Regions from separate parts of the Bradyrhizobium sp. ISRA442 genome, predicted to be linked through region 1. Evidence: riboswitches for the same ligand, from Rfam matches in the RefSeq annotation. Region 1 holds a riboswitch; the other holds the start of a gene.
What was found. A riboswitch is a leader RNA that binds a small molecule or an ion and turns the genes downstream of it on or off. The one in region 1 is predicted to bind S-adenosylmethionine.
Positions count from the first base shown of each region.

Region 2: another riboswitch for S-adenosylmethionine. It lies ahead of metX (homoserine O-acetyltransferase MetX); the one in region 1 lies ahead of MTR72_RS36305 (O-succinylhomoserine sulfhydrylase).

Region 1 is NZ_JALGCN010000030.1:35,143-39,557, forward strand. It holds gene MTR72_RS36290 (hypothetical protein) at 1-69, opposite strand, end outside; gene MTR72_RS36295 (PAS domain S-box protein) at 174-593, opposite strand; gene MTR72_RS36300 (2'-deoxycytidine 5'-triphosphate deaminase) at 905-2,011, opposite strand; SAM riboswitch at 2,121-2,200, shown strand; gene MTR72_RS36305 (O-succinylhomoserine sulfhydrylase) at 2,275-3,462, shown strand; gene MTR72_RS36310 (SGNH/GDSL hydrolase family protein) at 3,667-4,415, opposite strand, start outside.
Region 2 is NZ_JALGCN010000003.1:242,954-247,368, forward strand. It holds gene hisC (histidinol-phosphate transaminase) at 1-741, opposite strand, end outside; gene MTR72_RS07445 (chorismate mutase) at 775-1,623, opposite strand; SAM riboswitch at 1,816-1,895, shown strand; gene metX (homoserine O-acetyltransferase MetX) at 1,991-3,193, shown strand; gene metW (methionine biosynthesis protein MetW) at 3,196-3,858, shown strand; gene MTR72_RS07460 (alpha/beta fold hydrolase) at 4,062-4,415, opposite strand, start outside.

The DNA of each region.
Region 1 (4,415 bases):
GTAGAGGTCGGCGATGGCGCGCCAGCGTTTCCACTGGGCTTCCTGCGCGGAGTCTAAAGCTGCGGCCATGTTCACTCCCGATCGTTGTTTTGATCGAGTGTGTCACTGCCCCTCGTGGCAGGCAACATGATGCGCATGCAGGGCGCCCTGCACGGCTGCCCGTCAATTCCGCATCACGAATTTTGCGACGTTGCCGCCTTGGCGGCGCGCTCGCGCTCGACCCGCTCGGTCACGTCGCGCGCCATCGCCACCGACCCCTGCACGGCGCCGCCGGCGTCCCGCACCAGCGCGAACGTCATCTCAATGTAGAGCCTGCGTCCGCTCTTATGCAACGCGCGGGTCAGCGTCGGCCGCCCTGCAAGCTTCATCGCGCCGCTCGCAATCGCAGCCTCAAATCCCTTCCAATGCGCGGCGCGCAAATGTTCGGGAATGATCAGATCGAGATTTTGGCCGAGCGCTTCTTCCGCGGAGAAGCCGAACAGAGCGCTCGATGCCCGATTCCAGCGCACGATCGTGCCCGAGCGATCCGAATAGATCAGCGCATCCGCGACGTCGTCGAGGATTCTTGCGTCGAGTTGGGGTTGATCTGTCATTTCGGTACCTCGCACGAAATGTAGCCCGGATGAAGCGCAGCGCAATCCGGGATATTTGGTGGGGAGAGTTCCGAATGTCGCTTCGCGACCTGACGCACATTCGGTGTCATCGCCCGACTTGATCGGGCGATCCAGTATTCCAGAGGCCGTGACGAATACGGAGAAGCTGCGGCGTACTGGATTCCCCGCTTTCGCGGGGAATGACAGCGGAGAAATATGCGAAACAGTCGCCCGCATCAGCGCGAAGCGAGCTGCGGGATCACCAGATCCCGGATGTCGCTTCGCTGCATCCGGGCTGCTGCAGGATGTTGCTACACTCGAAAATGCTTCGATAGCTTGAGGCCCTGCGCCTGGTAGTTGGAGCCGATGCGCTGGCCGTACATCGCGTCGGGCCGCGCCAGCATCTTCTCGTAGACGAGGCGGCCGACGATCTGGCCGTGCTCGAGGATGAAGGGCACTTCGCGCGAGCGCACCTCCAGCACCGCGCGGGCGCCCTGCCCGCCGGCGCCGGCATAGCCGAAACCGGGATCGAAGAAGCCGGCATAGTGCACGCGGAATTCGCCGACGAGCGGATCGAATGGCACCATCTCCGCGGCGTAGTCGGGCGGCACCTGCACGGCTTCCTTGGAGGCGAGGATGTAGAACTCGCCGGGATCGAGGATGAGGTTGCCGTCGGGACGCGCCGAGATCGGCTCCCAGAAATCCTCAACCGCGTAGCCGGAGCGGCGGTCGACATCGACCACGCCGGTGTGGCGCTTGGCGCGGTAGCCGACGAAACCGCCGCCCTTCTCGCCGGAGAGATCGACCGAAACGGCGACACCGCCGGAGAGATCGGCCTCATCGATGTCGACGAGACGCTCGGCCGCATGCAACGCATCGAGCTCATCGGCATTGAGGATGGCATCGCCGGTGCGGAAGCGCACCTGCGACAGCCGCGAGCCCTCACGCACCAGCACCGGAAAGGTCTTCGGGCTGATCTCGGCATAGAGCGGACCGTGATAGCCGGCGCCGATCATGTCGAAGCGGCGGGTGCCGTCGGCGATCACGCGGGTGAAGACGTCGAGCCGGCCGGTGGAGCTCTTCGGGTTCGCCGCGGCGACGATCTCCGGCGGCAGCGCGAGGCTTTCCAGCAGCGGCACGATGTAGACGCAGTTGGTCTCCAGCACCGCGCCGTCGGCGAGACTGAACTCGTGCAGCTTCAATTCGTCGATGCGTTCGGCGACGGTGGCCCCGGGGCCCGGCAGAAAGCTCGCGCGCACGCGGTAGGCGATGTCGCCAAGGCGCAGGTCGAGGCTTGCGGGCTGGATCTGGCTTTCGACGAAGTCGTAGGCGGGCAGGATGAGCCCGTCATCCGCCATCGCCGCGATCATGCGGTCGGGCAGGATACCATTGGCATCGGCGGCAACCGTGAACGTCAAACGGTGGTCCTCAACTCGGGTCAAAACGCATCCGATACGCGGAAAAACGAACCTTTTACCGCTATCCGATGGACGCCTTGACGGGAAGGGCGCGGCAGAATAAGAGCATGACTTATCCCGTGGTGATTTGAGCCGGCCGGCTTGCAGCCACGTTAAATAAGTCGCTAAACAGGCCGGGGACCTCTGTGATCCCGGCCAGTGGAGATATCCAGGCCGGTTTTTTTGTGACCATTTTCGCTCATGTGGTCACGTCGGAGGTACCTATGTCGAAGTCGCCTGCCAACTATCGTCCCGAAACCCGCCTGGTCCATTCCGGCACTCTGCGCTCGCAATATGGCGAGACGTCGGAGTCGCTGTTCCTGACCCAGGGCTACGTCTACGGCAGCGCCGAGGAGTGCGAGGCGCGGTTCAAGGGCGAGGATCCCGGCTTCATCTACTCGCGCTATTCCAACCCGACCATCGCCATGTTCGAGCGCCGCATGATCGAGCTGGAGGGCGCCGAAGCCGCCCGCTCGGCGGCGACCGGCATGGCCGCGGTAACCACCGCGATCCTGGCGCCACTGAAGGCCGGCGATCACGTGGTGGCCTCGCGGGCGCTGTTCGGCTCGTGCCTCTATGTCGTGCAGGACCTGTTGCCGCGCTACGGCATCGAGACGACGCTAGTGGACGGCCTCGACCTCGACCAGTGGCAGCGTGCGCTGAAGCCGAACACCAAGACGTTCTTCCTGGAAAGCCCGACCAATCCGACGCTCGACGTGCTCGACATTCCCGCCATCGCCGAGATCGCGCACAAGGGCGGCGCACGGCTCGTCGTCGACAATGTGTTCGCAACCCCGATCTGGCAGAGCCCGCTCGCGCTAGGCGCCGACGTCGTGGTCTATTCCGCGACCAAGCATATCGACGGCCAGGGCCGCTGCCTGGGCGGCATCATCCTCTCCTCGGAAGCTTTCATCGCCGAACACATCCACAATTTCATGCGCCAGACCGGGCCGTCGATCTCGCCCTTCAATGCCTGGGTTCTGCTGAAAGGCCTGGAGACGCTCGGCGTGCGCGTGCGCGCGCAGACCGATACGGCCGCCCGTGTCGCCGAAGTGCTGGCGAGCCATCCGAAGATTTCGCGATTGGTCTACCCCGGCCGCGCCGACCATCCGCAGGCGGCGTTGGTGAAGAAGCAGATGCGCGGCGGCTCGACACTGGTCGGCTTCGAGGTGAAGGGCGGCAAGGCGGCTGCTTTCCGCGTGCTGAACGCGCTCAAGCTCGCGAAGATCTCCAACAATCTCGGCGACGCCAAGAGTCTCGTCACGCATCCGGCGACCACGACGCATCAGCGCCTGAAGCCGGAAGACCGCGCCGCGCTCGGCATCAGCGAGGGCTTCATCCGCTTCTCCACGGGGCTGGAGCATGCGGACGATCTGATCGAGGATCTCACCGCGGCGCTGGAAAAGGCGTGAGATCGCAGAGAAGTCGCAAATCGTAGGGTGGGCAAAGCGCAGCGTGCCCACCATTCACGATCACACTGTCGATAGATGGTGGGCACGGCGCGCCAAGAGCGCGCCTTTGCCCACCCTACAACTGCAGCGCTGGAGCAGGCGTGAGGTACGAATGGCGAGTGGTGAATCCCTATTCGCTATTCGCGATTCCCTACTCGCTTCTGCCTACATCGGCCGATACGTCCGCACGTCCGCCGGCACATTCACGCCGAGCTTGATCTGACCGACGGACTGGATGATGTCGTCGCCGAGGAGCTGGGCGAAGCAGGCATAGCCCCAGTCGTTCATGTGCAGGCCGTCGGCGATGACGAAGCTCTCCACCGGGATCGCCTGCTTCTCGTGCCACTCGCGCATCACCTCGAAGCGCGGAAAGATGCCGACGTGACGGAGCTCGGCGACCTTACCGAGTAGCTTCACCATCTTGCCGGCGCTCTCGGCGCGCCGATTGACCTGTGGCGAATATTGCGGGTCGACCAGCACGATGTCGGCGCCGCCGGCGGCCTGGATGCGGCCGATGCCGTCCTCGACGAGCTTCGCCGTCTCGCCGGGATCGAGATTGCGCAGCACGGCGTTGGTGCCGACCTGCCAGATCACGAGATCCGGATGCCGGTCGATCACCTCCGTCTGAAGGCGCTTCATCATCTCGGGCGCGTCCTCGCCGCCGACGCCGGCGTTGATGACGCTGATGTCGGCGGTTGGATAGTGCCGGCGAAGCTGGGCTGCGAGGCGGTTCGGGTAGTTGAACTCCGGCGAGCTCGCGCCGAAGCCTGCGGTCGACGACGATCCGAACGCAACGATGACGACGGGCTTGCCCTCGACCAGCTTGTTCGCGACATGCGGCAGCGAGCCCATCGTCTTCGCGCCGCCCTTCGGCGGCAGGCAGGGCACGCGGTTGAAGATGTCGCCCGCGGACT
Region 2 (4,415 bases), on a different contig from region 1:
GCGGATGCGGTTGACCGCGTCGATGATGTGCTCGGGCCCGAACATCCAGCCGATGCGCAGCGCCGCGAGGCCGTGGATCTTGGAGAAGGTGTGCGTCACCACGGTGTTCTCGGTCGTGGCGACGAGCTCGATGCCCATTTCGTAATCGTTACGAGAAACGTAGTCGCAATAGGCGGCGTCGAGCACCAGCAGGATGTGCGAGGGCAGGCCGGCGCGCAGGCGCTTGACCTCGTCGAACGGCAGATAGGTGCCGGTGGGGTTGTTGGGATTGGCGAGCCAGACCAGCTTGGTGCGCGGCGTCACCGCGTTGAGGATGGCGTCGACGTCGGCAGTGAGGTTCTTCTCGGGCGCCACGATGTTCCTGGCCCCGTTCGCCATGGTCGCGATCGGGTAGACAAGGAAGCCATGGGTTGTCGAGATCGCTTCATCGCCATGGCTCAGATAGGTGTGGGCGAGCAGATTGAGGATCTCGTCCGAGCCGGCCCCGCAGATGATGCGGTTTGGGTCGAGACCGAAGGAACGGCCGATCGCCTCGCGCAGCACGCGCGAGGTGCCTTCCGGATAGTCCTCGAGATGCGTCGCCACGTGCGTGAAGGCCTCGATCGCCTTGGGCGAGGGCCCGAACGGCGTCTCGTTGGCCGACAGCTTGAACACCTTGCGGCCCGGCTCCGGCACCGGGCTCTTGCCGGGCGTGTAGGGCGCAATATCGAGAATGCCGGGATTCGGCACGGGGCGGGACATCTTGGACTCCGGATTGGCGGGGCGGCTCGCGATTTACGATTTCGTCCCGGTCGGGGCCACCGTATAGCGCGTTGCGTGGCTGCCGACGAGGGCCGTGGAGCGGACCGAGGCCCCCGCGTCGATCAGGGCTGCCTTGATCCTGTCGAGGCTCGTCGCCGCAGTGATCGAGATCAGGAGCGCCGCGCCGTCGAACGCGGTATCGGGCACCGCCACGATCTCGGCGAGCGGCGACAGGGCGCGTGCGATCTCGGCATTCCACCCGGACACGCGCACGCTGAACGTCTCGACCTCCGTCACCATGGCGCTGTCGGCGACGCGCGAGACCACGAACACCGGCAGCGCCGCCGGATGGTCAGCGCGCTCGACGAAGGGCAGCCGCGCGATGATTTTTGGCGCGCCAACTTCCTCCAGCGAGAGCCACCAAGGCGTGCGGCTGGAGGTCGCCGAGACCAGCGCCAGATCGCCCTTGGATTTCGCCACGGCCTCGACCGCCGCCTGCGCGCTGAAATGCGCGACGTAAGGAACAGTAAAGCCGAAGTGAAATCGCGCGGAATCGCGCATCGCGGGCTCGCTCACCGACACGTCGGCATGCACCGCGAACGGCGCCTGGACGTAGGTGAACGTCGAGATGATGACGCGCCAGATGCTCTCGACCGTGTCGAGCGGCAGGATGCCGCGATGGCGCTGGACGAGGTGGCGCATCATGTCGGCCTCGCGTGCGGGCCGGAAGGCGGAGCCCACCTCCTGGGTCTGCTTCACCTGGATCAGGCGGTCGATGATGTCGCCACGCTGCATCAGGAGGCGATGCATGCCCTCGTCGATCGCATCGATCTCCTTGCGCAATTCCTGCAACGATGGTGGCGCGGGCGGACGTTGGGACATATCTGTCAGGTGCTGTTGAGAGGCGGTCCAAGGCGGATCGGCAGGCCGGATCCGCTGCGGGTCAAGGTCCTGATTAGGCAGGATGGGCGGCGAAAGCAAAGAGAAATGACGGCCTTTTTGGCAGACGTAACGGGGACGAATTTGGTTAATCCGGACCGCGGCTTGACGAAAACCGCCCAAGCCAGTAGTTTTTGCCTGTTCCGTGGTCATTTGAGCCGGCCGGCTTGCAGCCACGTTAAAAAACTCGCTAAACAGGCCGGGGACGCATCCGATCCCGGCCGAACCTATCGTTCAGGCCGGGTTTTTCATGGCCTGATTTCAGCGGCGGCTCGCGAGGGCTGATCGCAAACGAGGTCGATGGTCAGAGATGGTTGGCGTCAAGTCGATTCCCAGTCCGGCGATCAGTGCCGACGACCGGTCGCATGAGGTGGATCATCCGAGCTCGGAGGTCGCGCATTTTGGCGCGGATCAGCCGCTGCCGCTCGATTGCGGCATCGATCTCTCGCCGTTCCAGATCGCCTACCAGACCTATGGCGAGCTCAACGCCGAACGCACCAATGCCGTTCTGATCTGCCATGCGCTGACCGGCGACCAGCATGTCGCCAACGTGCATCCGGTCACCGGCAAGCCGGGCTGGTGGGACACCTTGGTAGGCCCCGGCCGCCCGCTTGATCCGAGCCGATATTTCATCATCTGCTCCAATGTGATTGGCGGCTGCATGGGCTCGACCGGGCCTGCCTCAATCAATCCCGCGACCGGCAAGGTGTGGGGGCTGGATTTCCCGGTCATCACCATCCCCGACATGGTGCGCGCACAGGCCATGCTGATCGACCGGCTCGGCATCGCCACGCTGTTTGCGGTGGTTGGTGGCTCGATGGGCGGCATGCAGGTGCTGCAATGGACCGCGGCCTATCCGGGCCGCGTGTTCTCGGCGCTCGCGATTGCCTGCTCGACACGGCATTCGGCGCAGAACATCGCCTTCCACGAACTCGGCCGGCAGGCCGTGATGGCCGATCCCGACTGGCACAATGGCCGCTACACCGATCGCGGCCTCCATCCGCACCGCGGTCTCGCGGTGGCGCGGATGGCAGCCCATATCACCTATCTCTCGGACGCCGCGCTGCACCGCAAGTTCGGCCGGCGCATGCAGGATCGCGAACTGCCGACCTTCTCGTTCGATGCCGACTTCCAGGTCGAGAGTTACCTGCGTTATCAGGGCTCCTCCTTCGTCGAGCGCTTCGACGCCAACAGCTATCTCTACTTGACGCGTGCGATGGATTATTTCGACATCGCCGCCGACCACGACGGCGTGCTGGCGAAAGCGTTCACCGGCATCAAGACACGGTTCTGCGTGGTGTCATTCACCTCGGACTGGCTGTTCCCGACCTCGGAATCGCGCGCGCTGGTGCATGCGCTGAACGCGTCGAGCGCGCGGGTATCGTTCGCCGAGATCGAGACCGATCGCGGCCATGACGCCTTCCTGCTCGACGTCCCCGAATTCTTCGATATCTCTCGCGCCTTCCTGCAATCGGCAGGCAAGGCGCGCGGACTCACCAGCAAGGGCAGCTAGCGATGTCTGTACAGGAACTACTGCCGCTCAACGGCCTTGCCGCCGAGTACCCCGGCCATTACCGCGCCGACCATCTCTTGGTCGCCGAGATGGTCAAGCCGGGCTCGAAGGTGCTCGATGTCGGCTGCGGCGACGGCGACCTGCTTCAGCTTCTGGAGACCCGCGGCATCGACGGGCGCGGCATCGAGCTGTCGCGCGAGGGCGTCAACCGCTGCGTCGCCAAGGGGCTTGCGGTGGTGCAGGGCGACGCCGACGCCGATCTCGTCAACTATCCCGACGACGCCTTCGACTACGTGATCCTGTCGCAGACGCTGCAGGCGACGCGGCAGCCGCGGGTGGTGCTGGAGAATCTGCTGCGCATTGGCCACCGCGCGATCGTGTCGTTCCCGAACTTCGGTTACTGGAAGATGCGCTTGCAGCTCCTGATCGGCGGCCACATGCCGCGCACGGAGAACCTCCCGGCGACCTGGTATGACACCGCCAACATCCACTTCTGCACCATCAAGGATTTCGTCCAGCTCTGCGACGAGATCCACGTCAAGATGGAGCGCGCCGAGGCGCTCGACCTCTATGGCCATCCCTTGCGGGTGCGGCTGCCCTGGTGGGTGTGGAATCTGTTCGGCGAGCAGGGCGTGTTCCTGCTGAGCCGCGGCGGGAGGAAATAGTATCTTCGTCCGCGCGAGCGAAGCTATCTGGTAGACCCTCACCCTGAGGAGCCGCGTAGCGGCGTCTCGAAGGGCGAGGCTACCAGCCGGGCCTTCCATCCTTCGAGACGCGCGTTCCGCTCCTCAGGATGAGGAGCTGATGCTACACTTCGTCATTGCTTCGCTGCGCTCGCAATGACGGAGTGCCTGGTGATGCGGTCGGACTAATTCGCCGGCATCGACCTCGGATCGCGCACCGGCCATCGCCCGGCTTCCACCAGCGTGACGAACCGCTCCACCGTCGCGTTGAACAGCGCGGGCTCCTCCAGATTGAGCACGTGGCCCGACTTCGGAAACATCGCGAGCCCGGCCGCCGGCAAATGCTGCTTCAGGAACAGGCTCGGCCCGACACACGGATCGTCCTCATCGCCACAGATGATCAGCGTGGGCGTCGCCACAGCCTTGATCGCATCCGTCATCGTGTAGATCGAGGGACGGCCGCCCTGGAATCCGCGCATCGTGTTGGCCGATCCCTTGGCGTCATGCCGTGCCAGCGCCGCGTAGAAATCGGCATGGCC